DNA from 2 places in the Paenibacillus sp. J22TS3 genome. Region 2 is predicted to be linked to the other one. Evidence: a T-box and tRNA genes for the amino acid it is inferred to sense, from the RefSeq annotation. Region 2 holds a T-box; the other holds one or more tRNA genes.

Region 1 (16,337 bases), 210 kb from region 2:
GCGTCCGGAATTACCGTTCTTCTGGAAGACATTACTGTTCTGGACTCAGAGGACCACATTATCGGGGTTAATCTCCCGCAAATTTATAGACGCCATCAGGTTGATGAGGTAGATCAGCTGGTCATCCGGCTTCAGGACGTGGAGGAGGTTCTAGGAGCTTATATGTAAGCCACCTTAACATGACAAAACCGGGAAGAGTCATTCTTCCCGGTATCCTTCAAACTGCTTATCGGTGCTCGATCAGATCGATGGCTCCAAGTACAATATGTGCCAGTCCAAAGCCCAATGCTCCGGTTGCCGCCAGCTTGTACCTCGTTCCCAGCAGGGAAGCGGCTGAAGCCGAGACAACAGCGCCCAGTACGGTTGGAATCAAACCTTCACGCATGCCTAACACTCCCTTTAAGTGGTTTGAAAGACACTAATATACTGTGTGAAGTGAGCGCAATTTATTCATCCCGGACTTCATCTCGGAGGAATTCGGTCCACTCTTCCCCGGCCATACAGCAGCCTAAGCTCCTCTAATACAGCCGGTTCCTCGTTCTCTATACACCACTGGCGCAGAGCTTCAATCGCTTTAATCTTGCCATTTCCGCTATCCCGCCATGTTAATAGTTCCGCCACCTTGACCATAAGCGCCACTAGGCTGCTGTTGTCCTGCTTGGTCTTCTCTGCTTTGATCTTCTGATACAGAGCCTCTCTCTCCCAATCCAGCAGGATCTCTTCCCCAATTGTAGGTTTCAGTAGAGAATATACTTTGCTGCATCCAGGACAGCGAACAGCTTCGACCTGTTGGCTTCTAAACCGGACTGCAATCTCGTGCTGGCAAACCTGGCAATCGAATTTAACATGGATCTCAGGTATGAAATCTTCCATTTGTATAGCCCCCCAACTTGGATGAAGCATTCGCGTCAAAAGTACAATATCTTTACCCAAAACTAGTAACCGGGAATCTGCTGTCACCACAAGTTGTTCATAGAACGAAATCGGCGGACCGTCAAAATGGATTTTTTCGCTTGTATATGGATATATTTTCTATTTCAACTATACCATATTTATTCCGATCAACAACCTCTAACTTCAAAATAACAAAGACGAGCCCGGAAGCCCGCCTTGTAGGTAAATGATGGTATTTGGGACACTTGGAATGTGCACTGTCTTATGCTTTAGACGAAAGTACGGCTGATAATAACCAGCAGAATGAACAGAACTAAAATCACACCAGTAGAAGTAAACACATTGTTAACAGGACGATTTTCTTGGCATTCGCTCATGTTGTTCCCTCCTCTCGTCTCAGGTACAAGGTAATGTATGCTCGGTACATCTGCATCGTAAGGGCATTCTGGTAATGTATATGCATTTTTCTATGTATGTCATAAGAGTGAGCCATCATGAGGACAAAATTGGACACCTTATTCGCAAAATAAGCAGCCTCTTAAAAAGCTTATCCGGCCGCATACAAACGACTATCCCCCACCGCGCCTGGTGGGCGGGCTGGAGGATTGTCGATACTCTATAAGTTATGCTGAGTGCTTCCTTATCTATATTAATCCTGTTATAGCTGCATTAATCCTGTTATAGCTGCATCGCTTTCTTGGCGTTTTTCACATCGTCAGCAAGAAGCTGATCCAGATTATAAGCTGGATACAGGTTCCGTTCGAGCATGAAATAGAACACTTTTCCGTGCAGATTGATTGCGTTATTCAGCTGCTTCTGGAAGGTTTCCCTCAGCTGCGGAGTTGCCGTCTCCGTAATGGCAATTGCGTAATTGCGGACGGCTGTCTTGGCGAACAGCAGCAAGTGAGCCGCATGAAAAGCTGTCAGGTCTCCGGAAGGTATACTTCTTGTTCCAACCACAGGTGCCTGTGAGAAGTAAGGCAGCAGTTCCTTCAGATTCTTCTCCAGGCTTCTTATCGTCTCTTCGTAGAGCGCACGGAGCTGCGGGTCAGTCACACCTGGTAATGTCATCTTGAATCCCATCAGGTGATTGGACTGGAAAGCTACTAGCTCGTGCATCTCCAAAGTCTCGTGCCAAGCTAAATGTTGTTTATTACGGTACAATATGATCCCTCCAAATTCTTGATGGGATAGCATATGCCCAGACCGATTAGAGGGGGACTGTCAACGGGATAATTAAGCGTGCTTTTTTATAAAATGAAGTAAGGGAACAACTCCTAGAACAAATTAAAGGACCGTCTTTGGAGACGGCCCCCTTGAATCAGTCTATTGATAAAGAAATTCACTTCAGTATAGGGTGGGTATCGGAGGGCATGACACGGATCTTATGAATCTAGGATCTAACCCATAATAAAACCAGAACTGGCCACTCCAACGATAACCTGAAACTTCACCATACTCAACCCTTGTTGGATAATACCAGAAGCTATCCCCATTCCAAAGCCATATATAAGTGAAATTGTGTATACAATCGATAATGTAAGATGGCCCAAATGGCATGGGCGGGGCATAAGAAGGTGGTGGAGGCAGCGCATCCGCAGGTGATCCAGGCAACGGCAGAAAAGACATTTTAACTTCACTCCTCTACAAGTTCTGTTCTAACAAAACGATGATAAGTAACTCCAAAAGCACTGACGTAAGATTTGAGCGTAACTAGCATGAAAATGGACTTGGTCCGAACAGGCAACACCCCCCGCATAACTAAATCGTACTTCTTATATAATTATGCTCGGGCCTTAGCCTAGGTTCCTCAATCAATACTCCGATTGACGCAGGACACGCTGCAAAATCAAGCAGTACAATGAACTTCTGAACAGCAAAAAACCCTTGCTCAGCAAGGGTTCTTCACATTATGGGCCCTGAGGGACTTGAACCCCCGACCAATCGGTTATGAGCCGACCGCTCTAACCAACTGAGCTAAGGGCCCTTGTTACCTTAATTAACAAGTATTGCGGGGGCAGGATTTGAACCTGCGGCCTTCGGGTTATGAGCCCGACGAGCTACCGGGCTGCTCCACCCCGCGTCAGTAAATAGCGACATCTAATAATATAACCCATAACCAGGCCCTTAGTCAAGAGTCTTGTTTCAGATGATGAATCTCACCCCATATTTGCCCCGACGGGATCGGAAAATTTCAATTTCGCTCAGGTCATCCAAGCCATAGATCCAGCCGTCATGTTCCAGCCTTCTAGCCAGACAGCCCGCCTGGAATTTCGTCCGATATAATTTATTGAAATAGACCCAACGCATACAATTCGCTCACTTTCTGTAGATTTTATTCTTAATTAGCCCTATTATGCCCATTTCTGGTCCAAATAAAGCTTTTTTTCTCCCCTTATAATTCCCTCCTTTTGTTATTTCAACCTTTTATACAAAAACAAAACGACCTCCCAGATTTACGCCTGGAAGGTCGCTACACGATGAAGCTACGACATGCTCAGTGTATTATTTGGCTGTCCCGCTGCCCCCAGCCTTGGAAGGAACCGGAGTTCCATCTGGAGTAAAGGTGGCCGTAGGGTCCTTTTCCAAATATTTGAGCATCTCATTTCCCTTAGACTCCCACTCAGCCAAGCCTTCCTTGACCGTTTTCTTTCCATCCACCACTTCCTGGAAGGCTGCTGTTGCGGCTATATATATCGCCCTGTTCAGCTGTGGCTTCTTGGAGGAAAGCTCCTCTTCATTCGCATTTGCTGGAGGAGCTGGGCTCAGCTTCAAAAAAGCCTCCACGTTATAGTTTTCTCCGTCGACCGGCTTGATAAAGGATTTGCGTGTCACCATTTCATAGCTGACAGACTTTGCTTTTACCTTAGCCCACTCCGGACTGTTCACGGACTTTATAAATTCCCACGCCGTGTCTGGACTCGGAGCATTGCTGTTAATCGCCATAGCATCACCAATATAAATACTGCTTCCTACGCCCGGTTTCTCAGGGTGTACCGGAGGAGTTACGACTCCCCATTCAATCGGGGTCATTTTCTTATTCGTTTTGGCTGCCTTATTATATCCTATCAATTCCCGGACTTTACTTATGTCGCCGAGTTCCATTGCAATCTTTCCAGTCATAATCCCGGTTTTGCTCATATCAACTATAGTTCCATCCTCTATTTCACCAGAGCCACCGTCGATAATTTTATCTTTATGCAGCTTGGACAATGTATTCCATACCTTTTCCCATCCAGGCGTATTAACGGTCATCTTCTCGGCTTTTTCATCATACATTTTGAGTCCTAGAGGTGCGGCATAAGTCCTCATATTAATTATTGGTGTTGCTCCGATGGGTGAAAGGCTTATTCCAGTGATGTGATCTTTCCCCTCACCGCTGGTAACACGTCGCGCTAATTCAAAGACTTCATCATAGGTCATGCCATCTCTGGGCAGCTCCACGCCCGCTTTCTGGAATATTCCTTTGTTGTAGTATAGAGCTGCCGGCTGGAATGTTGGAGACAAGGCATACAGCGTATCCTTTCCACTAATTTGTTTGAGTCCTTCCAGTACACCCGGAACAATATCCGAAGTATCGAACTTGTCCTGCTGAATCAAAGGATCCAGCTCTTTAAGCATATTGCTGTCAGCCAGTTTCTTCAGCGAGGTTGTGTCCGCCACAACGACATCCGGCGGATTGGTGCCTTTCATAAGTTTCTTCATATTGCCTATAACATCCGTTGTCTGAAATGAGCTATCTCCCACATCCGTGAACTGATTCACTGCCATCGAGGATACAACCTCTACCGTAACATTAGGATGGGTATATTCAAATGCATCCACATACTTTTGTCTGAACCAATCCTCCGATCCCCCATACAGCATCGCAATCCGTAACACCTTGTTCTCCTTCGTTTCAGCCGCTTTATTTTCAGAACAAGCAGCTAAGAGTGATGTTAACAATAGAAGAGTAAGACATACCACAATTGCTTTTTTTCTTTTACCTTTCCTAAAATTCACTTCATTTCCTCCTTAAGCTAAATACAATATTTCCCTGATCTTCACTTGATGTACGGATCACTATCCACGATAGTTACAGTTAATAACAAAATAATTAATCATTTGTTTAATTGGGCTTTTTATACAAAAAGAGACCGCCCCTTAAGCCATTGTCATGACTTGGGACAGCCTCTCTCATTAGAATGTTATAGAATTAAATATTGACTTGTTAATTAACCCTTGGTTCCATCTGCTGGCGGGATATACGGAGTTCCATCAGGCTGGAACTGTGTTTTTGGATTCTTCTTGATCTCCAGGAGCATTTGGTTCCCCTTTGTCTCCCATGCTTGAAGCGCCTCTTTCGGTGTCTTCTTGTTGTCAATAACGTCTTGGATGATCGTCTGACCCACATAACGGACGCTGTATAGTCCTGGCTTATCGGTATACAACTTCTCATCGTTGGAGCTCAATGGCGGTACTGGCTTCAACTTATAGAAGGCAGCCACATTGTAGTTCATGCCGTTCAAAGGCTTAATAAATGATTTACGGGACACCATATCGTAAGTAGTACTTCTTGCCTTAATCTTCGCCCACTCTGGACCGTTCAGGAATTTAATGAAATCCCACGCCGTTTCAGGGTTAGGAGCCGTTGCATTAATCGCCATGGTGTTGCTGAGATAGACATCCCCGCCAATACCCGGCTTCTCTGGGTGAGTTGGTACAGTTACTACATCCCAATCAAAAGATTTAAGCTTCTTGTTCGTTTTGGCAGCATCACCAAGGCTTTTCAGTTCGTTAACGAGATTAACGTCACCGATAACCATAGCTGTTTTGCCGGACATGAAGGTATCCGATTCAACCGGGTTGTAGGCCTGGTTTTGCTGATTGTTCTGCTGGCTCTCGAACAGAATTTTATCTTTTCTCAGCTGGGCAATCGTACTCAAGAGCTTCTCCCATTGCGGGGTATTCATGGTCATCTTTTCAGCTTTAGCATCAAAATATTTGAGCTGAAGCGCATCGCTGTATCTGCTTAGATCGTCGTAAGCCGTCGATCCGTTGTAACGGTTGAAGGAGAATCCGTAAACCCGGTCTTTGCCTTGGCCTTTAGCCACACGGCGGGCCAGGTTAAAGACCTCATCATAGGTCATGTCATCCTTAGGCATCTCAACGCCGGCTTTTTTGAAGATATCTTTGTTATAAAAGAGAGCTGAGGAAGAGAAAGTTGGCGAAAACGCGTAAATGTTATTATTGCCAATTTGCTTAATGCCATCGATAACCGATGGAACCATATCGCTTGTGTCAAATTTATCTTCCTGAATCATTGGATCGAGCTGCTTAAGCATGTTCTCGTCAATTAACCTCTTAAGCGTACTCGTGTCGGCAACTACGACGTCGACCGGATTGCTGCCTGTCATTAATCCCTTCAAGCTCTTGATCACATCAGGTTGTTCAGTGTTCTGATTCTCGGAGTAACGCATTTGGTCATAATTCACCGCAGGCACAATTTCAATTGTCACATTCGGGTGTGTGTACTCGTACACATCTGTGAATTGCTGTCTGAAATATTGGTCGTTACCTCCGCCGCCATAAGTCATGCCGATCCGAAGCACCTTTGGCTTGTCGTTATCGGTATTGCTCCCACTTGAACATCCCGCTATCATTCCCGTCAGCATCACCGCCGCAAGACTTGTCGCTAAGATTTTGTACGTTTTCTTAAATCCGTTTTTCAAGATTCTTCCTCCTTAATTGGTTTGGGTGGTGTGATTACAATCTTTCCTCCATCGAACTCCATGCTGGCCCTTCCCCCAATTCCGAGAGCCTCCAGATATTCTTTGGGAACTTGCAGTCTGCCTACCCGGTCCACAACAACGAACGCTTCATGCACTTCCTGAAGCCCGCCTTGACGATTAAATCCGTCCTCTGTCGAATCGAGCCCCGGATTCCTCTTCACGAACTCTGTGCTCGTGAGTCCATCCCGAATCGCAACGACCCGGTCCACCTTGCTTGCCAAAGTCAAATCATGGGTAACAATGACTATGGTAAGACCAATCTCCCGATTGATCCGGCGGAATATATCCATAATCTGATCTGAAGTCCGGGTGTCCACCGAACCGGTAGGTTCATCTGCAAGCAGCAGTTTGGGACGATTAGACAACCCAATCGCAATCGCCACACGCTGCTGCTCACCACCGGACAGCTGCTGAAGGCGGTTATGCATCCGGTCCTTGAGACCAACCCACTCCAGCAGCTGCTTGGCATATGCCCGGTCCACCTTGCCATTTAACATCATCGGCATTTCCACATTCTCGAGCGCCGTAAGATAAGGCAGTAGATTACGCGCATTGTTCTGCCAGATGAACCCTACTGTATTTCTTTTGTACTCAACCAGTTCCCGGTCGTTCACCTTCAGAAGGTTCCATTCTCCCACGGTGACCGTACCGGCAGAAGGGTGATCCAACCCTCCGAGTATATTCAGGAGCGTTGACTTGCCGCTTCCGCTGTTGCCGATAATCGCCATCATCTCGCCATCTTCGACGGTCAGGTTCAGCCCCTGCAGCGCAACGACTTCGATATCCTTGGTTTTAAAAATTTTGACCAATCCCTCGCAGTGAATCACGCTTTATCTCTCCTCTCCAAGCTTCACAGCCTGATGTACCTTAAGTCTGCGAATCTGCCACAGCAGCAGCCCAGCCCCCATAAGGAGCATAACTGCGACAACCAGGTACAGCTGCTGCGTATCCTTGGAATCAAAGACGATCCTAAATGGCGGCACCTGGGATGTGACGTTCTCTGCCGTCTGAAGAAAAGGAAGATACAAACGCCCAACGAGCTTGCCGATTCCAATTCCAAGCGCAATGGAAAGCCCGGCGGTAAGAATCTGCTCCGCAAGCAGCATAATCGTAAGCTGTCTGCGGGATAACCCCATGGCTCTTAGAATCCCGAACTGGACAACCCGCCCTGACAGATTAAAGAACCAGAACAAAATATATCCAATCAAGGAAACCATGACGGAAACGAGGAAGCCCATACTTAGAATCCCAAAGACACCGCCCCGGGTCGGCAGCTTGCTCTGCGTCACCAGCTCTGTTCTTACATCCTTGATCTTGGCAACCTCAATATCCTTCTCAGCCAGTTTGCTGTAGATCGGCGCGACCTTTGCTCCCGGCTTCATCTTCAACCATACTTCATAAGGCATCATCGGCAGCTGGTCATAGATATAATCCAGATTCGCAACAACAAATGGCGTTTGGTCTGGATACAGATTTGGCCAGTAAGGAATAATTCCGTATACCGCAAAATCGATCGTCTGGTCATTAATCGACACGGTGAATGTATCTCCAGGCTTGAGCTTGTATTTCTCGGCCAGACTCGATGGAATCAAGGCTGCCGCTTCATATTGTCCAAGCAGGTTTAAGTATCTGAATGGATGTGCCGGGAACAGATCGTTACGGAACCATGCCACCTTGGAGAAATCCACATTGTCGATGCCCATAATTTGCCCTTGACCGGCAGATTGGCCGGAGACCACGATATTTCCTTTGGTCTGAAGCACTCTTGCTGCATGCTCCACCCCAGGGAGGGTTCTGAAGATTTCAAAAGGCGGCTCCGAATAGATGATTTTGGCGTTCTTGTTCTGCTGCTGTCCAGAACCTCCGCCGCCTCCAGGTCCCGAAGGGCCGCCCCCTCCTGGGGCTCCGCCTCCCTGCTGTCCTCCCCCGGATGGTCCCTTACCAGGAGTAATCTCAGGTGTGCCGGACCACTGGGTCTCCACAACCACATCTGTTCCATATTTGTACAGGGTACGTTCCGTAGAATTCAGATCGATCGTCCTCGCGGCCGATGCATTATATACCCCGAGTCCCAAGGTCAGTACCAGCAGGATCATCAGCGGGTAGTAAGACAATGAAGAGCGGGACAACTGGGTAAGGCTCAGATAATACGGAACTGGCAGCCACTTCTTGCCAATCCAACCTATAAATCGAAGCAGCCATGGGAAAATGCGAAGGAAGAAAAGTCCAATCGCAAATATGGCAATGGCCGGAACGAAGAACAGAAACGGCTGAACCTGAAGCTGATCCGTAGTTAATCCGGTTGAGAACGTGAGCATTTGACGCTCATTGAACAAGTAATATCCATACCCTGCTACTCCAAGCAGCACAACGTCCACGAACCACCGCTGCCAGAATGGACGCCGGTCGGAACGGGCCTGCTTACGCTTGGCATTGACGATCGATGATCTTGCATAGGTGATCGCCGGAATCAAAGTGGACAGGATAGCAATGATCACCGCACCCGCCCCTAGAAGCAGGGCATCCGAATTGAATCCGACGGGAATGGATTTGCGGTCGACAAATTCCAGGAAGCCATTGGCTGAGCCGATCGATTTGGACATAAACCATCCAAGCAACGGCCCGGCGATCATCGAAACAACACCGAGAATGATGCTCTCCAGCAGATAGATCATAATGATCTGCTTGGTCGAAGCCCCCCTGCTTCGCAGCACTGCAATATCACTCTGCTGTTTATCCAGAGCCTGCCTGGCGTTCATAACGATATAATAGAACACCATCGCGATCATTGGCGCTGCCAGGGTGAACAGCATCGTTTGAAGCTGCAGACTTTGGGTGCGGAAGCTGTTCAGCAGCTCTCCGAAAGAGATTGTAACTTTCGTATTCTTAAGCTTCTGATACAGTTCCACGTTGAGGCGGTCCAGAACACTCGACAATGTCGTGATTTGACTGGTTTTAATTTCGCTTAGATCAAAAGCGTAATACCATGTCGCATTATTAAGTGGGATATTCTGTTCCTTCAGAAGGCTGTCGTTAAAGACAGACTCACTGGTATACAGACTGTTGGCCATGCCCTCAAAGCCCTGAACCCAATAAGGATCTGTTTCTTTTTTCGGTTTAAAGGAGCCCACGATTTGGACCCGCAGCGTGATATCGAGCCCGCTGTACACCGGATAATCCAGAATATCCCCAACGTGAAGATCGTTCTGGTACATTCCTTCTTCAAGCATCATAACTTCGACAACGCCATCCGACCGTTTGTCTCCGTACATGTTGCCCTTGGTAATTTCAATTTGATCTTTAAGTCCGCTCATCGAAGCTAAGGTCATCGAGCGGGTCCGGCTGGCATCCACCTTGCTCGGATCTTCCGGAACGACCTCGGTTCCGCGGATAGAGCGGGTATTGACATAGGCCTTATGCGGGAAGCCAATTTGTGCGGGAACATTCTGACTTATGTATTGGTCAACCGCCTTAAGCCCGGCTTGGTCTGTCTTCTCTCCGCCCGAAGCCTGATAGGTCATGAGCAGGGAGCCCGCAGGAAGACCGGTGCTTTGCTCCTGAAGCGTCTTGGCTACAACCCGTTTAAGGGCACCGTCTGAATACATCGGGATACTGACTGTGAACGACACGGCAACAATAAGTCCGATCAGTGTGCTCAATGTCAGCCACCTTGTATTCCACATTTTACGGAATAAGAATCGAACCAGCGGCATTCCCATTAGCGGCCCACTACTTTCTGTCCAGGTGTGAGGCCCTTCTTAATCTCAACATCCGTAGATCTCTGCTCTCCGACCTCAACATCCACCTCGCGTTTGCTTCCATCCTCCTCGACGACCTGAACATAATTCCGGGAACCGGTGGTCCGCAACGCCGAGATCGGAATGACTGTTACATTCTCACGCTTGGAAGTTGTAATCGTGACACTAAGCTGGGTTCCACGTTCAACTCCCTTAGGAAACTTGTCGAGCTGGATGATCATATAACCCTCAAGAGACTGCTTCTTCGGCGGGGTTGTCCCCCCATTACCGTTATTGCCCCCGTTGCCGTTATTACCGCCTCCGCCACCGTTATTGTTATTGCTGCCCGATGCCTTCTCAAGCGCGTCAGCCTTAGGAAGCACCTTGATCTTGCCGCTAACCTCACCCACCTTGTTAATATCCACCTTGGCAGGCATACCCACAGTCAGCTTCTCTAGATCTTCCTTCTGGATGTTGGCCGCAACCACCAAATTCGACGTATCCGCAATCACGGCAATTGTGTCATAAGACTTAATCATAGCACCCTTGTCCACATTGATTGAGGTAACTGTTCCGGTAAAAGGAGCTGTGAGTACAGCCCGTGAAACCTGCTCTTTCAAATCTGCTAATTCCTGACGGGCCTTCTCGAATTGAAGCTTCTTCGTTTCAAACTCAATCGGGTCCTTCTCATCCTTGGTACGCAGGGCTTCCTTCATCGTGACTTCCTGAGAACGGATATCAAGCTCCTTATCCCGGATACTCTTCTGAAGATCTTCCGTGTCCAGTGTGGCAATCACGGCCCCTTTTTTCACTTTATCGCCAAGCTTGATGTTCAGCTCTTTCAGATGAAGCTGCAGCGTATCTCCCAAGGTGAAGTACACAGGCTCCTCCCGTTGGCTTAGAAACTGCCCGCTGCTCTGAACGGTCGTCTCAAATGTTCCTGAGGTTACCTCATACTCCGGTTTCTTGGAAATTTTCGGCGCTTGGATATTCGGCAGCACCTCTTCCTCCTGCTCCTTCGGCAAAAGGCCGCATCCTGAAGCAGTTATAACCGAAAGACACAGGACGGCTGCTCCAGCACTGCGTGCCCACTTCCTCCTTCCCTTAGACAAATCTGCCATCCACCATTTCGTAAACATGGTCTGCTACCTCCAAGATTGTAGGGTCGTGTGTCGTCATACAAATCGTCACATTCTCTGTCTCGATAATATTTTTGAATACAGCCATGACCTGGGCCCCCATCTGCGAGTCCAGATTCGCTGTTGGTTCGTCCGCAAGCAGCAGATGAGGCCGGTGCGCAATAGCCTTGGCGATAGCTACCCGCTGCTGCTCTCCCCCGGACAACTCAAACGGCCGGTGATGCATCCGCTTGCCGAGTCCGACCAAATTCAAGCAGTGGGTAATTCTCTCTTTCCATTCCCGGGAGGGAACCGAAGCCATGCGCAGGGACAATTCCACATTCTCATATGCGGATAGAAGCGGGAGAAGGGCATATGCCTGAAAAATAAACCCGATCTGATCCCTTCTAAGCACAGTCCGCTTCTTGTCACTAAGCGTGTGAAGCTTCTGACCCCGGAAGTAGATTTCACCTTGAGAAGGCTGGTCAAGACCTCCCAGCATATTAAGCAAGGTCGTCTTGCCTGACCCGGATCTTCCTTTCAACATAACCAGCTGGCCCGGCATCACTTCCATGTTGATTCCTTTCAGTACATGAAGAGACTGGCCTCCAACTGGGAACGAACGATGAACTTCCCGAACTTCAAGAATAGGTTCACTCGGCGAAATAAGACCGATCTTCTCCTGACTGCCCGGTTCATCCATCTCCTCTACTTGGGCAGCGGGATCTGCAAAACCATCCTCTGAAGAATTTGATGTTTGAACCTCAACCAGTTCTCCCTCTAAAGGGCTTGCCGCCTGGGATTCCGTTATGGCTTCTTCCAAAGTACCCGCTGATGCAGGGACATCATCTGAAAGACCTTCTGGTGGAGCTTCTTCGAAGGAGTCTGCTGATGAGGCATTCATGGTGGCCTCTACAGAAGGTTCTGTTAGCGGGACGCTCTCAGAGCCTGCTTCGGCAATGCCTTCATCCATTATTTCGTGCTCCTTGGAAGCTTCGCTGTCCAATCTCGCTTCTGCCCCAGGCCCATCATGCTCTGCCTGAAGGGATTGGTGGGAATCCGGAATTTCCAAATCTCTCATACTCTCATTCACATCTCTATTATTTGCGGCCGGATCGGGATTCGGATTGAAAGAGGGCTCACTTTCAACTTCCGGTTTCTGGCCTGCAGGTTGCTTGCGCAGCCAACGCATCATGAATTACGCTCTCCTCCACCCTAATGTATGTAAATCCTTCCAAGTCCAACTGAATTATAAACGATCTGCCTTGTAAAAAAGTTACAATATGTTTATCCTTAACGTCCTATTTTTTTGCACCCGGTCAGAAAATAGAAAAAGACAACCGGAATCGGCTGCCTGTTATAGATTACTATAATTCAATTTAATAGATTATAAAAAAACTGTAACCTTCGAGGTCATTTATTGGCCAAATGCGGCCGGGTTCTCTCTCCAGGACTGAAGCAGCTGTAAATCCTGCTCCTGGATCGTACCCTTAGCAGCCGCCACCCGAATGAGCGCTGAATAGTTGGATAAGGACTCCACGTGAATGCCGGCTTCATCAAAACCTTGAACCGCCTTGTCCAGCTGGTAGCTGAAGATCGCAAGCACCGCCAGCGGCTCTGCTCCAGCTTCCTTAACAGCCTGGGCGGCTTTGATGGAGCTTCCGCCGGTGGAGATCAAATCTTCAATAACGATGACCTTCTGTCCCTCAGCAATCAGACCTTCAATCTGGTTCTCTTTCCCATGGCCCTTGGCCTTGTCGCGGACGTAGGCCATAGGCAGACCCAGTTTTTGCGAGACGAAGGCGGCATGCGGAATGCCTGCGGTTGCCGTACCGGCGATCACATCCGTATCCGGGTACTGCTCCCTGATCAGGGTTGCGAACGACTCCGCAATCAAATCCCGTACTTCGGGATAAGACATAGTCAGCCGGTTATCACAATAAATTGGGGATTTAATACCGGATGTCCAGGTAAAAGGCTGATGTGGACGCAAGGCAACGGCCCCTATATCAAGCAGGCTTTCTGCAATCTTGGATTCTATCTCTTGTTTATTCAGCACGAAGTTGTCATCTCCTCTAAAATTTGCTCGGCTGCGCGTCTTGGATCCGGACTTGCGGTGATCGGACGTCCTACCACAATGAAGTCCGTGCCACAGCGGATGGCCTCGGCTGGCGTCATGATGCGGGACTGGTCGCCTACAGCACTTCCAGTCGGGCGGATTCCAGGTGTGACGGTCCGGAAATCCGGACCACACGCCATCTTAATCGCCTCCACTTCTAACGGGGAGGCTACCACGCCATCAAGTCCGGCTTGAAGCGTTCGCTTGGCATAACGAACTACGGCCTCCTCAATGGTCCCTGGAATGCCGATCTCCTCATTAAGCGTGCTCTGATCCGTACTGGTCAGCTGGGTAACCGCAATAATTAGCGGGGAGGTTAAGGAAGCATCCTTGGCCAGAGCCTCGTCTGCTCCCTCCCTTGCAGCCGCCATCATAGAGACGCCCCCGGCTGCGTGAACATTGAACATATCCACGCCCAGGCGGGTAATACTATTGGCGCCGCCTTTTACCGTATTGGGGATATCATGCATTTTCAAGTCCAAAAACACCTTGTAGCCCTTAGCTTTAAGCTCCCGGACGAAATCAGGGCCAGCTGTATAATACAGCTGCATCCCTACTTTCATATAACAGGGTATCCCCTGTAGCCGGTTAATCAGGAGCCTGGCATCCTCCGCAGAGGGATAATCCAGAGCCACCATTAATTTTTCAGCAGTATGTTGAACCTTCACTTGTTACTCCTCCTTAAGATCAGTCATTGTTCCTGATGCGGTCGGGGAGTTATTTGGCCGATGCCACGGAAGGCATCGCCTGCGAAGTGAAGTTGATTGATTCAAGCATCGTCAGAAGAGCCCGGACCGTATCAAGCGAAGTCATACATACAATTCCGTTCTCCACCGCTTCACGGCGGATTCTGAAGCCATCACGCTCCGGCTCCTTGCCTTTGGTCAGTGTGTTCACAACAAAGTGGGCTTGACCTCCGCGGATCAAATCAAGAATATTAGGTGTTCCTTCACTCAGCTTGTTGACCGTAGTCACATGAATGCCGGCTTCCTCCAAAGCTTGGGCCGTACCGCCTGTTGCGATGATGTTGTAACCCAGATTGTTGAAACCGCGGAACAGTTCAATTGCCTCTTCCTTATCTTTGTCTGACACGGTGGCAATCATGGAACCGGTTGTCGGAATTTTCATCCCTGCTCCGATCAGTCCTTTATAAAGCGCTTTGGCGTAATGCTGATCCCGTCCCATAACTTCTCCGGTGGACTTCATTTCCGGTCCGAGGGTCGGTTCAACCCGGCGCAGCTTGGCGAAGGAGAATACCGGCACTTTCACCGATACATAGTCGCTCTCCGGCCATAAGCCGTCCACATAACCAAGATCCTTCAACTTCGTTCCAAGAATGCACTGGGTGGCCACATTCGCCATCGGAATATTGGTAACCTTACTTAGGAACGGAACAGTCCGGGAAGAGCGAGGGTTCACTTCGATCACATATACTTCGTCCTTGTAAATAACGAACTGGATGTTCACAAGCCCGACAGTCTTCAGCTCTTTGGCGATTTTGATCGTGACATCCACAATCTTATTTTTCAAAGTATCGGACAGATACTGCGGAGGATACACGGCGATGGAGTCTCCGGAGTGAACCCCGGCACGCTCAACATGTTCCATAATGCCTGGAATCAATACCGTCTCCCCGTCGCAAATCGCATCCACTTCCACTTCCTTACCGAGCATGTAACGGTCAATCAGAACCGGATGCTGCGGATTGATCTGTACCGCCTGTTCCATGTATCTAAGCAGCTCGTCATCCGAATATACAATCTCCATGGCACGGCCTCCAAGTACATAGGAAGGACGAACCAGTACCGGATATCCAAGGGACTGGGCTGTTCCAACCGCTTCTTCTACGGAGGTCACCGTGCTGCCTTTCGGCTGGGCGATTTCCAATCTGGACAGGAGCGCTTCGAATTTCTTGCGGTCTTCCGCCTCATCGATGCTCTCGAGGCTGGTTCCCAGAATGTTAACCCCTGCTGCCTTAAGTGGGGCCGCCAGGTTAATTGCGGTCTGCCCTCCGAACTGTACGATGACCCCGACCGGCTTCTCTTCTTCGATCACGTTCATAACATCCTCGAAGAACAAAGGTTCAAAGTACAACCGGTCCGATGTGTTAAAGTCCGTTGAAACTGTCTCCGGGTTGTTATTGATGATAACCGCTTCATAACCCGCTTTTTGAATCGCCCATACCGCATGTACTGTTGAGTAGTCGAACTCAATCCCTTGGCCGATCCGGATCGGACCGGAACCAAGCACGATGATCTTCTCCTTGGAAGAAGGGGTCACTTCGTTCTCCTGCTCATATGTGGAGTAGTAATATGGTGTAGTTGCTTCGAACTCTGCGGCGCAGGTATCCACCATTTTATAAACCGGGCGAAGACCTTGGGCAAGACGCAGGCTTCTTACATCTGCTTCGGTTGTATGTTCACTGAATGACGCCTGATTGCGAAGCTCAGCAATGGCCCGGTCAGTGAAGCCCATCCGTTTGGCTTCGTACAGCGTCCCTTGGGTAAGCTCAGATTCCGAGGCAATCTTCTTCTCGAACTCCACAATCCGCTCAATCTTGTCAAGGAACCACCAGTCGATGTTGGTCAGGTCCTGAATCTGCTGCAGTTCATACCCGCGGCGAAATGCCTCTGCAACCAGGAAGAGTCGCTCATCGTCAGGTTGAACCAGCCGTCTGTCAAGGTCCTCTTGGGTGAGC
Region 2 (16,337 bases):
ATGCGGTCAATAATATGCCCTTCGTGATTGGATTGGAAGAATGAAATGTGAATTCCCAGGCTCTCCGCCTGCTTCTTAAGATTGTCTTCTATAGAAGCTAAGCTCAAAGAACCGTATATGCCAGGCTCCCGGACCCCGAGCAAATTCAGGTTCGGTCCGTTAATGACCAGAACACGTTTCATCGTCTCCCTCACCCCTTCTGATAAAATAACCAAAGCTTATTTTACCATAGGACAGTTATCCTTGAGAAGCACTTTCACGCCGCAGCAAGGGTTTACGCGGCTCCCTGTCCCTTTCGTCTGTATACTCCATAGCAGCGGTGTACCCGATAAATAAACCCCAAAGGAGGTAGAGACAGAATTCACTGAAATGTGTATTAAAGTTCAGCTGTCTGAATGGGGGAGTCATATGAAGAGCAGGCCCCGCCAATAAAAAGAGCACGGCCCACCATAAGGCCCCGTAGACTAAACCGGGCCAAGGACCTTTTAACTTCCGCAGAAACATCGTGTAAATTAACGCAGCCAGGATGGAGAATATGATAAAAAACAGCCAGCCTATAAAGTAACCTGGCATGGTTTTTAAGTAAGCGTGCTTAAAAAAGGGCTCCGCTAGGAAACCGGGAATGATCTTCGTAAATCTCATAAAGTAAAAAACGCCATGAATCCCTCCCCAGATTAACCCGGCAAAAAAGCCGAGCTGAAGCGCAAACCACCAAGGATTTGTAACTTGTTTACCCTCTCGCTGCCGCTGCTTTGCCATATTGTTTTCCTCATCCTTTCTAACGTGTAATCCTGCACCACATCAGTTTTTAATGTGTAGTATGCACCAAATAAACGGGATGAATCCGACAGCCTGAAGCGATCATGCCATATAACTAGAATTTAGGACTGAAGTTAGATACAATAGACTTTATAGAGATACGGATTTGAGAACCATACAAATCTGAGAATAAATCTTAGGAAGGTGAAGTTGTTGCCTGATCAATCCAAACCAGCCGTTTATGGTGGCCAAGCTGTCATAGAAGGCGTTATGTTCGGCGGGAAACACGTGAATGTTACGGCGGTCCGCCGCAAGAACCAAGAGATTACCTTTTTGGAGGTCCCTAAGCACGATAAGAGATGGGTGAACCAGCTTCGCAGGATTCCCCTGATCCGTGGTGTGGTAAGTATTATTGATGCAAGCGCCAAAGGCTCTAAACATCTGAATTACTCAGCTGAGGCTCTGGCTGATGACGAGGTTGATCCTGAAGAAAGAGAAAAGCAGAAGGAAAAACAGGAATCTGGCTGGTCACTGACTTTAATCCTAGGTGTGGCTATAGTAGGTATTCTTTCCTTTATCTTTGGTAAAGTGGTTCTCACGGTTGTTCCTGCGGTAATTGAGGATTTCCTGTTTAAAAACGCATTCAGCAGCACTTTTTTGCATACGTTGTTGGAAGGTGTCATCAAGATTGTGTTCTTGCTTGCTTATTTGTGGGGGATCTCCCAGACTCCTATGATGAAACGTCTGTTTCAGTATCACGGGGCTGAGCATAAGGTGATCAGTGCTTTTGAAGCCGGGGAAGAACTTACGGTGAAGAATGTGCAGAAGTACAGCCGTCTACATTACCGCTGCGGAAGCAGCTTTATGGTCCTTACCGTTATCGTAGGTGTGGTTATCTATTCGTTCTTCCACTGGGATAACCTGTGGGAACGCGTGTACATCCGTCTGCTGCTGCTTCCGCTGGTGATCGGAGTCTCCTTCGAACTTCTGCGGATCACCAACTCCATGCGTGATATTCCGGTGCTGCGTTACCTTGGATACCCGGGGCTATGGCTGCAGCTGCTGACCACTAAGGAGCCGAATGATGATCAGGTTGAGGTATCCATCGCTTCCTTCAACCGGATGCGTGAACTTGATGCCGAAATGGAAAGCAAATCTTCTGCTGAGCTGTCAACGCTTGGCACCCATCTGGACCCTGTGAAAGGATGATTCAATGATGAGAAAACAAGGCATCATCTTCTGGGTCGTTCTCGGCCTGGCGGCCATCGGAATTGTGAACAGTATGCTTGCTGGCGGACTGTTGAACTGGCTGATTCCTGTTGTATTGGTCGGAATTGTATTCCTTTTATACAAGTTTCCTCCGGCCAAGTACCGTTCCAAGTCTCCCAAAGTGAAGCCTTCTGCCAAAACGATGGCCAAAGTAGCAAAAACGGCGCCGCAGCGCCGTTCAGATTCAACTCCAAAGCGTAAATCGTATCCTTTCCAGGTCATTGAAGGCCATAAGGGAAAAAATGATGATGGTCAGCCCAAATACCACTGAACGTGTATAACAGTTATTACTGTAAGCTAGAAAGCCTGCTGAAAATACTTTGTGAATTCCTCTTCGTAATACTGGGTACTCCAGTCGCCGAAGAATTTGCTTCCTGCACGGAAGCCGGATTCATGAAGCAGCAGGCTTTCTTCATGTGTAATATTGAACTGCGTAACTCCGATGCCAAGGATGGGCACTTTTATCGTTCTATACCGATTCGCCTGCTCAATATACCGCTCATCATGAGCGGACAGCATCGTATCGAACAGGGCCTGAAGCATGCTGAACGGCCCTCCGATCCGATGAGGCTTGCCCGAGTTCTTCCCTACCATTTGAAAACCTACCGTTGGAGTAATTTTGCCATGGCCTCCGTTTGGCTTCACACCATCCTGGTCAAACAGCCACAGGGGCATATTACTGAGCAGACCTCCATCCACAATGTGCAGGAACTGGTCCTTGAAGGCCTTAGACCTTGATAATTTGGGCGGAAGCCGAAGCAGTACGGGATCGAAGAAATAAGGAATGCTGCAGCTCATCCGTACGGCACGTGCCACCTCGAAATATTCCTCGTTAATCCCCAGCTTGTTCAAATCATTGGGAAGAATCAGGATTTTGCCGCTGGTAATATCCGAGGCGATGATCGACAGCTTGCCCGGTTCGATATCCTTGAAGGTTCGAATCCCCTTGGCTAACAGCACCTTTCTAAGCCAATCCTCCAAAGCCTCTCCCGCATACAAGCCTTTCTTAAGCATGATTCGTACTGCCGGACCTACTAGAGGTGTATTAAATATAAACGCTCTCTTCAGAAACTTGGTAAAGTTTGTTTCCAGGATGAGCTCCTTCATTTCCTCAGCCTGATATCCCGATGCCAGCATGGAGGCGACGATGGAGCCCGAAGAAGTCCCCGCCAATTTGTCAAAAGTAAACCCATGAATTTCAGCCGCCCGCACAGCACCAACCAGCGATATCCCCCGAACTCCGCCGCCCTGGAAGACTCCATTAATCCGCATCCAGCACACAGCCCCCATCCCGCATAAGTTGACCGGCCGCAGTAAGGGCGGTGGTCTACTGCTTATGTATGAGAATGGGGGCTGCCTTTATTCCTTATTATGCCTGCATTTTCTTAATTAGAAACTAAATATGATTTCAACAGCGGAAGCAGGCCGAGCGTGTTACTTAGCAGATTCTTTGCACTAAAAAATATACTTCCTTTAACTTCACTATACTGCGTATTATATTTTAGCTGGTTTACAATTTCCTGGGCGGTGTGCCACCCTACCTCTGGTGTACCCAGCTTATACGCTGCGTGGCCAATGTAGAGCTTCACGTTGGTGCCTCTGACCTCACTAGCCCACCAGTCCACCAATTTATCATAACGCGCTGTGTTAAAGGACATACTCCAATAAATCTGCGGCGCCACATAATCGATCCAGTCGTTCTTAATCCATGTGCGCACATCCGCGTACATACTGTCATAATCCGTGATACCTGCCTTCGTATCCGAGCCGGTCACGTCAGTCGCTTTATTCCGCCACACTCCGAATGGGCTGATTCCAAAGCTCACGTTTGGCTTCGCCTGATGGATGGACTGTCCCAAATCCCGAACTAAGCTGTTGATGTTGCTTCGGCGCCAGTCCCCCTTGTTGGAGATGGCCTCCGGGTTATAAGTTTTAAATGTGCTGTCGTCATTAAATTTATCACTGGAGCTCTCGCCTGATGGGTAAAAATAATCATCCAGATGCACGCCATCAATATTGTAGTTCTTCACTACTTCCATCACCGTGTCGATGATCTGCTGCCTCGCCTCCGGTATGCCCGGATTAATGTAGAGCTTGCCTCCCTGCTTCACAATCCAATCTGGATGCTGAACTGCCACACTGTTCGCAGGCAGCTTCGTCACATCCGTGATCGTGCTGGCGCGGAACGGGTTGAACCAGGCGTGAAACTGCATTCCCCTCTTGTGTGTCTCGTCCACCAGGAAAGCGAGCGGATCATAACCCGGATCTTTGCCAGGTGTGCCTGTAAGATACTGTGACCATGGCACAAGGCTTGATGGGTAGATGGCATCAGCAGCTGGTCTAACCTGCACAAAGACCGCATTGATTCCGGTATCCTGCAGCTTGTCGAGCATATCCGTATACTCCGCTTTTTGCTTCACTTCATTTCCATAGGATTTACTGCTTGGCCAGTCAATGTTGTATACCGTGGAAATCCATGCGCCTTTTAATTCAGCAGCATCATGGCCTCCCGGCACCGTACCAGGGATTGTGGGTTCCTCACTCGGATTATCACCAGGAAGTGTTGGGGTTGGAACATCCACCTTATTCTTGGTTACCAGAATTACCTGCTGCTTGGATGCGTTCCAGTCCACGAGCAGGCCCAGGTTCTCACCAACAAACCGAAGCGGAATCATAGTCCGCCCCTTCACCACCTGAACCGTAGCATCCAACGATACCGTGTTTCCGTTGACCTTAGCCGTTTTCTTGCCAGCTTGCAGGATAATGGTGTCCGAATCCTTGCTTATTGTGGCCGTGTTCGTGGATGGCTTCCAATCCACGCTTGCGCCAAGCCCTTCGGTAATCACCCGGACTGGAACCATGGTGAAGCCCGATTTCAGGTAAGGAGGCACATCACTCGTAAGCGGCTGTCCATCAAGCAGCATGGTGATGGTTGATGATTTGGCCAGGGCCGAAGGGGACAAGGACGACAGACTCAGCACCGACAACAGCATCAGCATCAGCAAACTACGAAACTTCATAAACTAGCATCCTCCCAGAATCAATAGATTTGCAGGCGAAAAACAACAGTCTACTAAAAGATCATACACCCTTCTTCACCCTAAAAAAGAATAAGCACCTGTCTATAAGGACAGATGCCTCATTCAAGAATCACTGGTCACTTCACCGTGCATGGCGTGAAGCTGCTGTATTCTTTGTTTATCCTGACGTAAAAATTCGACTAATGTTTCAATTCTCGTGATCGAATCCCAACTTAAATGATGTTCGATCCCTTCCACGTCCTTGTAGATGTTCTCCTGCTGTACTCCAATCATCTCCAGGAACTCTTCAAGCAGCTGATGTCTATCTACGAGACGTTTGCCTACCTTCTTGCCTTTACTGGTCAGAACAAGGCCTCTGTACTTCTCATAGATCAGATATTCGTCTTTGTCTAGCTTCTGGATCATCTTCGTGACGGATGAGGGGTGAACCTCCAAGCCTTCGGCAATATCCGATACTCGCGCATAACCTTTCTCATCAATGAGCTTGTAAATGCGCTCCAAATAATCCTCCATGCTGGGCGTTGGCAATGTAATTCCCTCTTTTCTTATTATCAACAAAATGGCCTGTGCGCCGGGTAAACCTGCTCTTGTAATGATACATGTTTCGCAGAGGACTTGGCAAGTCCTGGCGCCGTATCCTTCTAAGCTTCCTGCTCATTATTGCCATGACTTTAAGGGTCCCTGCGCACACACAATAACCACATTCCCTTTAAGAATGGAGGCTGAAGCGATGTCCACCCATGTTGCGGAGCCACCCGTAAAGCCGCGCGCACATACTAAACCTTTTATTCCCGACTTTGTCTATTTTGAACCGGGGGCACTGGAATATCCGAAGGGAATCAAAATTATGGACTGGGTAAAGTCCCAAGATATCCCTTACAAAATGACCGGCTCGCATAACCGCATAACAGGTCTTCCCGGCGATACCGAGCTCCAGCAATATAAAAATGCCAAACGTACCCTTGTCGTTGGTGTCCGCAAAACGCTGACCTTTGACCAGTCTAAGCCGTCCGCTGAGTATGCCATCCCCATTTCGACCGGCTGTATGGGTCACTGTCATTATTGTTACCTTCAAACCACACTTGGCGCCAAGCCGTACATCCGTGTGTATGTGAATACAAATGATGTTATTGCCGCCGCCAAAAAGTATATTGATGAGCGGATCCCTGAAATCACACGCTTTGAAGCCGCCTGTACTTCTGATCCGGTCGGCCTGGAGCATATCACAGGCTCATTAACCGAGCTCATTGAATTTATGGCCAAGGAAGAATACGGCCGGCTGCGTTTTGTCACGAAATTTCATCATGTCGAGCCCTTCTTAAAGCTCAAGCATAATGACCATACCCGCATCCGATTCAGCATTAACTCGGACTATGTTATCCGTCAATTCGAACCTGCCACCTCTTCGTTCGAGGAGCGGATCGCGGCTGCAGGAAAAGTTGCGGAAGCAGGCTACCCGCTTGGTTTCATCATTGCCCCCATTATCTGGTACGAAGGCTGGGAAGAAGGGTATGGCGATCTGCTCAAGCGCTTAGCGGCTGTTATGCCGAAGGAACCGGTAAAAGACCTCACCTTCGAAATGATCCAGCACCGCTTCACCAAGACAGCTAAAACGACCATCGAGAAGCGCTACCCGAAAACCAAACTTGAGATGGATATCGAGAAGCGAAAGAAGAAATGGGGCCGTTATGGCCAGTACAAATATGTTTATCCGGACGAACAGCAAAACGCCCTGCGAGAATTTATCACAGAGCGGATTTTTGAGTATTTTCCTTATGCCCGTATTGATTATTTCACTTAAAATTTAAGCCAATCCGGGGTGATACTTTGAAGCCAGATCGTAATGTAGGTCATCCGGTTGGTAAACAGCAGAATCCCCATTAGCACCATAAGAGCACCGCCGATTTTCATCATCAGGCTGGAATAGCGCAGAATCCACTTCGTTGAGCCGATGAAGAAGGCCAGTACAAAAAAAGGCAGGGCAAAGCCTACGGAGTAGGCAGTTATCAGCCCCAGCCAGGTGCCGGGAGCGCTTGCGGACAAGGCAATGATAGACATCAGAATTGGCCCGACACACGGGGACCAGCCTGCAGAGAAGCCGATTCCCAGAATGAAGGAGCCTACGTACCCCGCTGGTTTGAATTTAAACTGCATCTTGCGTTCCTTCATCAGGAACTGGGGTTGGAACAGTCCTAGCAGGAATAACCCCATCACGATAATCAATATCGCTGATAATTGACGGATCAGGTCCCGATATTCATTGAACAGCTGGCCAAACATCCCCGCCCCGAATCCAAGCGTGTAGAAAACAGCAGAGAAGCCTAAAATAAAAGCGAGCGTATGGGTCATCGTCCGGAAGCGGACGTTTGGCCTATCCTGCTCACTTCGCAGTGTCTGAACGGACATTCCTGTTATGTAGGATAGATAAGATGGGTACAAAGGCAAACAGCAGGGTGAAATAAATGAAGCGATCCCTGCCGCGAAAGCCACCCAAATATTAAGATCCGGCATAAGTTCCTCCCTCTGATTGAAGAAATTACGCGGTAAAACCCCTTTTACCCAGAAGAGTCAGAATCAGCATGGCAATCAGCAGCAGAACAATCGTTGCGCCAGGAGCCAGGTTCCAGATTCCTGCAACCATAAGTCCCAGAACCACAGCAATCTCCGCAATCACAACCGAGAAGACAACCGAGCTTTTGAAGCTTCGTGCAATTAATAAGCTGCAGGCTGCCGGGATCGTAATTAAGGCGGATACGAGAAGTGCCCCAACAATCTTGATTGCGGTGCTAATGACCAAGGCGGTCATGACGGTAATCAATAAATTCAGCCATTTCACGGGAAGTCCACTTACCGCGGCGGCATCCTCTTCAAAGGTAAGCAGGAAGAATTCTTTGAAGAACAGACCGATTCCAACTACAACGAGCACAGTGACCGCGCCGACCACGTACAAATCCGTTGTATCCAATGTATAAATACTGCCGAATAAATAACTCACAACATCGGTATTATATCCCATTCCTAGCGTGAAGAACAGGGAGGCCAAAGCGACACCACCAGACATGATGATGGCTATGGACAGCTCAGCATATCCCCGGTAGGCCTTACGCAGCTTCTCAATCGCAAATGAAGCCACAATCGCGAAGATCAGACCAATGGCAATCGGATAGATATTGATTAGAAAACCGAGTGCAACCCCAGCAATCGTGACATGTGCCAGCGTGTCCCCGATCATCGACAATCTGCGAAGTACGAGAAAGATGCCAATAAGCGGAGCCGTGATTCCGATAAGTATCCCACCGGCAAGCGCCCTCTGAAAAAAATCAACGGTTAAAATCTCCAAGTTTCATATCTCCTTCAAAATATATCTATCGAACCCTGGGGCAGATCATTGCATCGTATTCAGGGAATGCTGAAGATCCGATATCCCGCAATCCTGATCATGGGAGTGTCTTACATAAAATTTAATCCCGCCACAGCGGTCACGAGGCTCCTTGCCCAGGTATCCCTCAATCATCTCAATATCATGGGAGACCATAAGGAAGGTCATGTGATGATGGGCATGCATGTGGAAAATCAGTTCAAAGAAATCTGCCTGCGTCTGCACATCAATCCCTACCGTGGGCTCATCCAAAATCAACAAATCAGGATGATTAATAAGCGCACGGGCCAAGAACACCCGCTGCTGCTGCCCACCTGACAGCTGGCCGATCCGCTTGTCAGCGATATCAGTGATTCGCATGACCTCCATAGCGTCCGCACATTTCTGATGGTCGGACTTATTCATCCTGCGGAAGATCTTTGTGTTGCAATACAGCCCGGAAAGCACAACTTCCCGCACAGTGGCGGGAAACAGCGGATTGAAGGCATTCTTCTGGGGAACATAACCGATACGTTCCCAGTCTTTGAATTTCTGTATCGGCTGACCGAACAGCCTGATGCTCCCTTGGGAAGGGGAGAGCAGCCCTACAATCATTTTCAGGAGCGTAGTCTTCCCCGTCCCATTCGAGCCAATGACCCCGACGAAATCCCGTTCCTTGGCGGAGAAGCTGAGGTCTGTAATTACCTTCTGATCTCTATACGAGAAGGACACCCCTTCAATATCAAGTATATTCTGATGACAAAATGCTGCTTGCTGGTTGCTGTCTAAGCTCATAAGCGGCCGCCTTCCATTTCCTTGGAATAACTATCTTTATTGTAAAGCTAGAATTAGATTTTGCAAATTCTTCTCCATAAGGGTGAAGTAATTATCCTTGTTCTGCTCTTCCTGTTTGGTGAGACCCTCTACCGGATTTAGCACAAGGGTCTGCACCCCTGTCTCACTGGCCAGCGTGCGGGCCATCTTATCCGAGACCAGCTCTTCGAAGAAGATATATTTAATATTTTCCTCTTTAACAATCTTGGAAAGCTTAATGATGTCCTGTGCCCGTGGTTCGGCATCAGGTGATAAGCCCATAATGGCATGCTGTGTCAATCCATAATCCCGGCACAGATAACCAAATGCTTGATGAGAGACTACAATTTCTTTTTTGCTCATTTTAGATAATTCTGTGGTGAACTTCGCGTCCAGCTTTGCCAGCTGATCCGAGAGCTGCTGATAACGCGCCTCATATCCGCTCTTATGGGCGGGGTCTACCTGAATGTAGCTGTCTTTAATGTTCTTTGCAATCTGCATCGCTGATTTTGGGCTGACCCATGTATGCGGGTCCGTCAGATGAGCTTCAGGGGAAGCATTTGCATCGCCGTGGTCATGTCCATCTTCGTTCTCTTCAGCCTCGATCAGCTTAATTCCCTTGCTTACCTCTACGGTTGTCACTTTGGAATCTTTGCTCAGTCCCTTTAGAAAATTAGGGACCCAGCCCTCAAGCCCAGCTCCATTGTAGAGAAACAGCTGTGCCTTGGAAGCCGTTATCATGTCATTACTGCGCGGAGTCCACTCATGCGGCTCCACACCGGCAGGCAGCAGATTAATGACGTTGGCGTTCTCGCCTCCTATGGCGGAAGCGAATTCGTAGATCGGGTAGAAACTGGTTACCACATTGACTTTGCCTTCCACAAGCTGACCGTTCCCGCCTCGGCCGCAGCCGGCCAGTATACCTATAATTAAGAGTCCAATAAGAGCCCCGCCAAATCTAATTTTCATCATCTTTCGCCTTCCCTATTCGTAATAATTACAAAGAGAATTATAGGGTCACTATAAAATGAATGTCAACCCCGAGTTCCATTGTTCCCTGCCAAAAGAAAAAAAGACCTTTTCTAATGGATAAGGTTCCACTAGAAAAGGTCTTTCTACATCTACATAAGCTGAGTTCAGCGATTATTTAACCACAGCACCATTCGGCATACTGTCCGGTACCGTAGCCAGGGTCAATTGATCTCCCTGTGAAGCTGCAAGAATCATGCCTTGGGACAGCTCACCCCGCAGCTTAACCGGCTTAAGATTAGTTACCACAATCACTTTGCGGCCAACCAGCTCTTCAGGCTTATAGAACTTGGCGATTCCTGATACCACCTGTCTCTGCTCAAACCCAAGATCCAGCTGCAGCTTCAGCAGCTTATCCGCTTTTGGAATCGCCTCCGCTTTAATGACCTGCCCTACCCGGAGCTCCACCTTGGCAAATTCATCAATGCCGATCTCGTCTTTGAGCTCGGGTGCCGGTGCATGGGTATCAGCACTCTCACCTGATGCTGACTTGGCAGGCTCCTCCGCAGCTGCAAAAGCTGCTGCAGTGCCAGCCATAGCCTGCACAATGTAAGCGACCTCCTCGGCACTGTCCAGACGCGGGAAGATCGGCTCCCCTTTGCCAAGCTTAGTTCCAGCAGGAATCAGGCCAAATGATTTGGCGCTGTCCCAAGTGGTCAGCTCCCCTTGCCCGATTCCAAGCTGTGCCCAGATTTTGGCTGGTGCCTGGGTAAGGAATGGCTGAAGCAGAATCGAAGCAATCCGCAGAGACTCAACCAAGTGCACCATAACCGAGGCCAGTTCATCTTTCTTGGACTCATCTTTAGCAAGCGTCCAGGGCTGCGTCTCATCAATATACTTGTTCGTACGGCTGACAAACTGGCTGATCGCGGTCAGGGCAACGGAGAATTCCAGGTTCTCCATTACCTCTTCTACCTTGCCAATAGCAGCCTCGGCAGCACGTGTCAGCTCCTGGTCGTACGGGGTCACATTTGGCACATACGCCGGCAGTACGCCGTCGAAATACTTGTTAACCATCGCCACAGTCCGGTTGAGCAGGTTGCCGAGGTCGTTGGCCAGGTCGGAGTTGATTCGTTCAACGAAGCTCTCTGGAGTAAACTGCCCGTCGGAGCCAAATGGAACTTCTCGAAGCAGATAGTAGCGTGTTGCATCGAGTCCATAGCGGTCGATCAGGGTGTTTGGGTCCACCACGTTACCTTTGGATTTGGACATTTTGCCATCTTTCATCAACAGCCATCCATGTCCAAACACTTTCTTAGGCAGTGGAATATCGAGAGCCATCAGCATAATTGGCCAGTAGATGGAGTGGAAACGCACAATCTCTTTACCTACGAGGTGCACATCCGCGGGCCAATAGCGCTGATACAGCTCGTCATTATCCGTTCCATATCCGAGGGCGGTAATATAGTTCGACAGGGCATCGATCCATACGTAAACCACATGCTTCGGATCCCCTTTTACCTTCACACCCCATTCGAAAGTCGTACGGGACACTGCCAAATCCTCAAGCCCCGGCTTAATGAAGTTATTGATCATCTCATTCTTGCGGGACTCCGGCTGAATGAAATCCGGGTGCTCCTCGTAATACTGAAGCAGACGGTCTGCGTAGTGGCTCATTCTGAAGAAATAGGATTCTTCCTTCACCAATTCGACAGGATGACCGCTGTCGGGACTCTTGGCGCTTTGGATGTTCCCCTTCTCATCCCTTACGATATCTACGAGTTGAGTCTCGGTATAAAACGTTTCGTCCGGGATACTGTACCAGCCCTCATATTCTCCTTTATAAATGTCACCCTTTTGTAACAATCGGTCGAAGATATCCTGCACTATTTTTTTATGATTTTCGTCTGTGGTGCGGATAAAGTCATCGTTGGAAATGTCAAGCTTCTTCCACAGCTGCTTGATGCCTGCCACAATATCATCAACAAATTGCTGCGGGGTCTTGCCGCTTTGCTGGGCCTTCTGCTCAATCTTCTGTCCATGTTCGTCCGTACCCGTCAGGAAGCGGACATCGTAGCCACGCAGACGCTTGTACCGGCTCATAGCATCCCCCGCCACGGTTGTGTAGGCATGCCCTATATGCAGCTTGTCACTTGGGTAATAGATCGGTGTTGTCAGGTAAAACGTTTTTCGATCAGACATGAAATAGCCTCCTTCAAATTATCCGCATGAAAACCATACTTCCAAATCACTTCTGTAAGCCCATCTTCTTCTGCGGCAAAACAAAAAAACTCCCGCCCGCAATGGGACGAGAGAGTTCTCACGTGGTACCACCCAAATTCCCCAGGATTCATCCATGCAATTCCCAGGCTCAATTTCCGTCTGAATGTAGACGCACCCTTAACGCTGGTTCTGCGCTGCTCCCTTACTCAGACCGTCCAGACCATGGCTGACAGCTCGAAAGCAGTTCCTCCCGGACCATCTTCCAAAGTCCCTCCAGACCGGCTCACAGCTTACCCCGGCTCTCTGTACTGGCGGATGCTTCGTACTTATCCGTTCACAGGAAATGGATATGCAAATCATTTATATAAAATATATGAAATGTCATGAGGACTGTCAAGTCATCCCTCTTCCCTTTCCCGGTTAACCGTTTTGCGGGGAGGTACAGGATCGAGGCCGCCCGGATGAAACGGGTGGCACTTGGCAATTCTTTTCGCCGCTAACCAGGAGCCTTTCAGCGCCCCATGAACCTCAACCGCCTCCAAAGCATAGGCGGAACATGTCGGATAGAACCGGCAGGTTGGCGGCTTCAAGGGAGAAATGAATTTGCGGTAGACATGAATGGGTCCCTGCACCATTTTGCGCCCTATTGACATGTGATCAACCCTCTTGTCCTACCGGCTTTGGCTGCTCCCGGTCCACACGGCAGTTCTTGCAGTAGCCGAACACCTCAAACTTGTGCTTAACCACCTGGAATTGTTCTGGCGCATCCGTAAGCGGCATTGGGCAGAAATGAATCGGATAGGTCTTCTCACACTGAAGGCATATCATATGGTGATGATGGTGATTCTCGCTGCATCCGCCTCTAAATTTAAGTCCATCTTCAAATACAACCTGTTCGATCGCCCCAAGCTCCTCCATGACCCTCAGGTTGCGGTAGACGGTATCAAAGCTGAGTCCGCTGTATTTTTTGCACATATAGTCATACACATCTTTGGGTGTCAAATATCCTTCCGTTTCCGAAAACAACTTCGCCAGCGTCCTCCGTTGATCCGTAATCCGAAGTCCTTGCGCTGACATGATACGGATGATCTGTTCTGTCGACAGCATATGCTTTTCCTCCTGCCCTGACAAATCTGTCTACTAATCATAATGCCGCAAATAAAAGATAGAGTCAAACTGGACGAGGCTGGACACAAACAGCCCTGCTCCCACTGTGTTTAACACAAGAGAAGCAGGGCCATTCTTACATAATAGGTATAAGTCCGGTTGTTCTTAACTATATAAAATGAACTTATGAAGGTTACCCTTTAGGGGTACTGCGATGCCAAGTGTTCTTTAAGGCCCCTGTTGTCTCCGAAATCCTTGAACTAGATATTCATTGGAGCATTTCGGAGACAAAGGCGGACGCTCCGCTTCTTCAGAATCACTCGGCCTCTCCGCTGAGAGAGGTTAATTTTTAAAGTTCGTTTTATATAGAAGCAACCTCTGCAGGGAACCTGCTGCTTAGGGTTACCGGCAGTTTTCCCTCAGCCTGAATCTGCCCAACCAATACCTTAGCAATGGCATCAACCGTTACAGGACGGTTCTCATAAGCGCATAAGTATGTGGTGACATCCGGTATTTCATTGATATCATACGGATTTCTAACAGAAACAACAATGAGCTTGCCGCCCGTACGCTGATTTAAATCCTCAATCAACAGCTTCTGTCCTTCCGGCAGACGTCCCTCTGAGGTATAAGTAACCACAACGATCTGGCTGTATTCCGCGCTCCGCTCAATTGCAGCCGAGATTTCAGAGCTTTTCGGATGCGAGCCAATCAGTATCTCATCTACTTGGAAGTATGGCGCTAAAGCCTCGCCAAGTGTATATCGGAAGTGAGCCGGCTCATCAACCTCAGTAAAGTGGCGGACCTCAGCCCAGATTACAAGTGTTCTGGCATCGGTTCGGAGGGGAAGGTTATTCCCGGCATCCGTCACCAAGGTGATGCTCTTCTCAGCAATCTGGCGAAGGATTCGCTCGGACTCCTCTGCGGGAGTCAGAGGAACCGTTATCTCTGGTGCTTTATCGCTGATTTGCCCAATTCTCTTCTCTTTCAATGACAGAATTCGCTCCAAGGAAGCATCAATCCGCTCCTCAGTCAAACGTCCGCTGTTCACGGCTGCACGTACCGCCTTGATTGCGGCAACCTGGTCCTTCATAGTATGACTAACCAGAATTAGATCAGCCCCGGCTTCCAATGCTTTCACTGCCCCTTCGGGAATGCCGACCGATTTGGAAATCGCATGCATTTCAAGACAATCGGTCACAATTAGTCCCTCATAACCAAGCTCCTCGCGGAGCAGCTTAGTCAGCACCCCATAAGACAAGGTTGCAGGGATCTCCTCACTTTCGAAGGCCGGGAAGATCACGTGGGCCGTCATGATCATATCCACGCCCACCTCAATCGCCTTGCGGAAAGGCAGCAGCTCTACCTGTTCCAGGCGCTCTTTATCATGGGGAACAACCGCCAGCCCGAGGTGGGTATCCACAGCTGTGTCCCCGTGCCCTGGGAAATGTTTGGCTGTTGCGCTTACGCCTTGGTTCTGATATCCCTTGATCGCGGCAGCGCCATGAGCAGCGACCAGTTTAGGGTCTTCCCCGAAGGAGCGAACCCCGATGACCGGATTCACCGGATTGTTATTCACATCAACAACCGGGGCAAAGTTAAGGTTAATCCCAAGTTTGAAGAGCTCCTCACCGCCCAGAGCGGCAGCCGCCTCGGTTAACTTGAGATCACCTGCAGCTCCAAGGGACATATTGCCCGGAATCCGGCTGACCCCGTCATGATCAATCCGGGAGACCATGCCGCCCTCCTGATCAATGGCAATGAACAGCGGAATTTCACTAAGCGGCTTGGAAAGAACCTGCAGATTATGCGAAAGATCCGCAAGCTGTGAAGCCGAGCCTACATTACGGCGGAAATATATGACACCGCCAAGATGGTACTGCTCGATCAGCGTCTTGATTTGCTCGTCAGGTGTTTGGCTGTGAAACCCGCAAATAAACAGCTGCCCGATTTTTTCATCTAGGGTAAGTTTGCTTAATTGAACCAATTGAATGCACCTTCTTAATTAGGATGCGGGAGATTCCTTCAGGCGGTATTCTGATGGAGTCATCCCAATATATTTCTGGAATACTTTGGTGAAATATCGGCGCTCCTGATATCCTACGCCTATGCCAATTTGGGCAATGCTCTTGTCACTGCTGCGCAGCAGACACTTGGCCATTTCCATCCGCTGCTTGGTCAGGTATTCGACAAATGTCTCGCCAAAGTGGTTCTTGAACAATAGACAGAAATAACTGCAGCTGATTCCCAAATACTCCGCAATATCTTCAATGCCAAAATCTTTCCCAAGCTTGTGCTGGATATAATCTTGGGCAGCCAGCATCAGCTGCTCGGAGGTTTTCTTGGACGATACAGACTCTCTGGATCGCTCGATCAAGGATACCAGCAAGGACAGTAGCTCTTTCAGGCTAAGGGATTGCTGCATCTGCTGCCACACGGCTTCTTCCTGATCAGCAGGAAGCATGTGAAGCTCTCTCATCTCACGAACTAAGTGAATCAGGAGATAATGGAGAAGTTTCTCCGCCCGCCCGATCGCATTCTCATTCAGATGACCCACATAATGTTTCAGCTCGCCTATCATCTGTTGGAGCACTTGACTGTCACCGTTGCGAAGCCCTGTACCGATCTGCTCAATCCATTTCCACTGTGATGGAATATCTCCTTGCGGAGCTGCTTCATCCTTGGCCATAGTTTTATCAGCGCTTACAAACCAGTCGTTGGAAGAGTTCAGGATCAGTGCCTGCTGCATTCGTTGATACACCGTGGACATTTCATTAAGCGCCACAGGTCCATGCTCG

What was found. The T-box of region 2 lies ahead of metG (methionine--tRNA ligase). A T-box ahead of a tRNA ligase gene usually reads a tRNA of that ligase, here a tRNA-Met.
Region 1: it encodes a tRNA-Met, which carries the amino acid that the T-box ahead of metG (methionine--tRNA ligase) is inferred to sense. The anticodon was not compared.

Annotation. Positions count from the first base shown of each region.
Region 1 covers NZ_BOSF01000001.1:729,814-746,150, forward strand. The annotation lists gene KJS63_RS03530 (hypothetical protein) at 1-168, shown strand, start outside; gene KJS63_RS03535 (asparagine synthase) at 227-385, opposite strand; gene KJS63_RS03540 (hypothetical protein) at 463-873, opposite strand; gene KJS63_RS03545 (sporulation protein YjcZ) at 1,164-1,271, opposite strand; gene KJS63_RS03550 (spore coat protein) at 1,573-2,091, opposite strand; tRNA gene KJS63_RS03555 (tRNA-Ile) at 2,808-2,881, opposite strand; tRNA gene KJS63_RS03560 (tRNA-Met) at 2,904-2,977, opposite strand; gene KJS63_RS03565 (ABC transporter substrate-binding protein) at 3,400-4,896, opposite strand; gene KJS63_RS03570 (ABC transporter substrate-binding protein) at 5,109-6,605, opposite strand; gene KJS63_RS03575 (ABC transporter ATP-binding protein) at 6,602-7,492, opposite strand; gene KJS63_RS03580 (ABC transporter permease) at 7,496-10,384, opposite strand; gene KJS63_RS03585 (efflux RND transporter periplasmic adaptor subunit) at 10,384-11,541, opposite strand; gene KJS63_RS03590 (ABC transporter ATP-binding protein) at 11,507-12,223, opposite strand; gene pyrE (orotate phosphoribosyltransferase) at 12,938-13,579, opposite strand; gene pyrF (orotidine-5'-phosphate decarboxylase) at 13,573-14,307, opposite strand; gene carB (carbamoyl-phosphate synthase large subunit) at 14,357-16,337, opposite strand, start outside.
Region 2 covers NZ_BOSF01000001.1:515,990-532,326, forward strand. The annotation lists gene aroQ (type II 3-dehydroquinate dehydratase) at 1-182, opposite strand, end outside; gene KJS63_RS02505 (YqhR family membrane protein) at 238-759, opposite strand; gene KJS63_RS02510 (DUF1385 domain-containing protein) at 973-1,968, shown strand; gene KJS63_RS02515 (hypothetical protein) at 1,976-2,299, shown strand; gene KJS63_RS02520 (patatin-like phospholipase family protein) at 2,326-3,300, opposite strand; gene KJS63_RS02525 (family 10 glycosylhydrolase) at 3,414-5,048, opposite strand; gene mntR (transcriptional regulator MntR) at 5,172-5,597, opposite strand; gene splB (spore photoproduct lyase) at 5,800-6,870, shown strand; gene KJS63_RS02540 (cytochrome c biogenesis CcdA family protein) at 6,867-7,580, opposite strand; gene KJS63_RS02545 (metal ABC transporter permease) at 7,606-8,409, opposite strand; gene KJS63_RS02550 (metal ABC transporter ATP-binding protein) at 8,455-9,222, opposite strand; gene KJS63_RS02555 (metal ABC transporter substrate-binding protein) at 9,259-10,212, opposite strand; gene metG (methionine--tRNA ligase) at 10,384-12,411, opposite strand; T-box leader at 12,511-12,779, opposite strand; gene yidD (membrane protein insertion efficiency factor YidD) at 12,831-13,085, opposite strand; gene KJS63_RS02570 (Fur family transcriptional regulator) at 13,090-13,539, opposite strand; gene nagZ (beta-N-acetylhexosaminidase) at 13,901-15,526, opposite strand; gene KJS63_RS02580 (response regulator) at 15,545-16,337, opposite strand, start outside.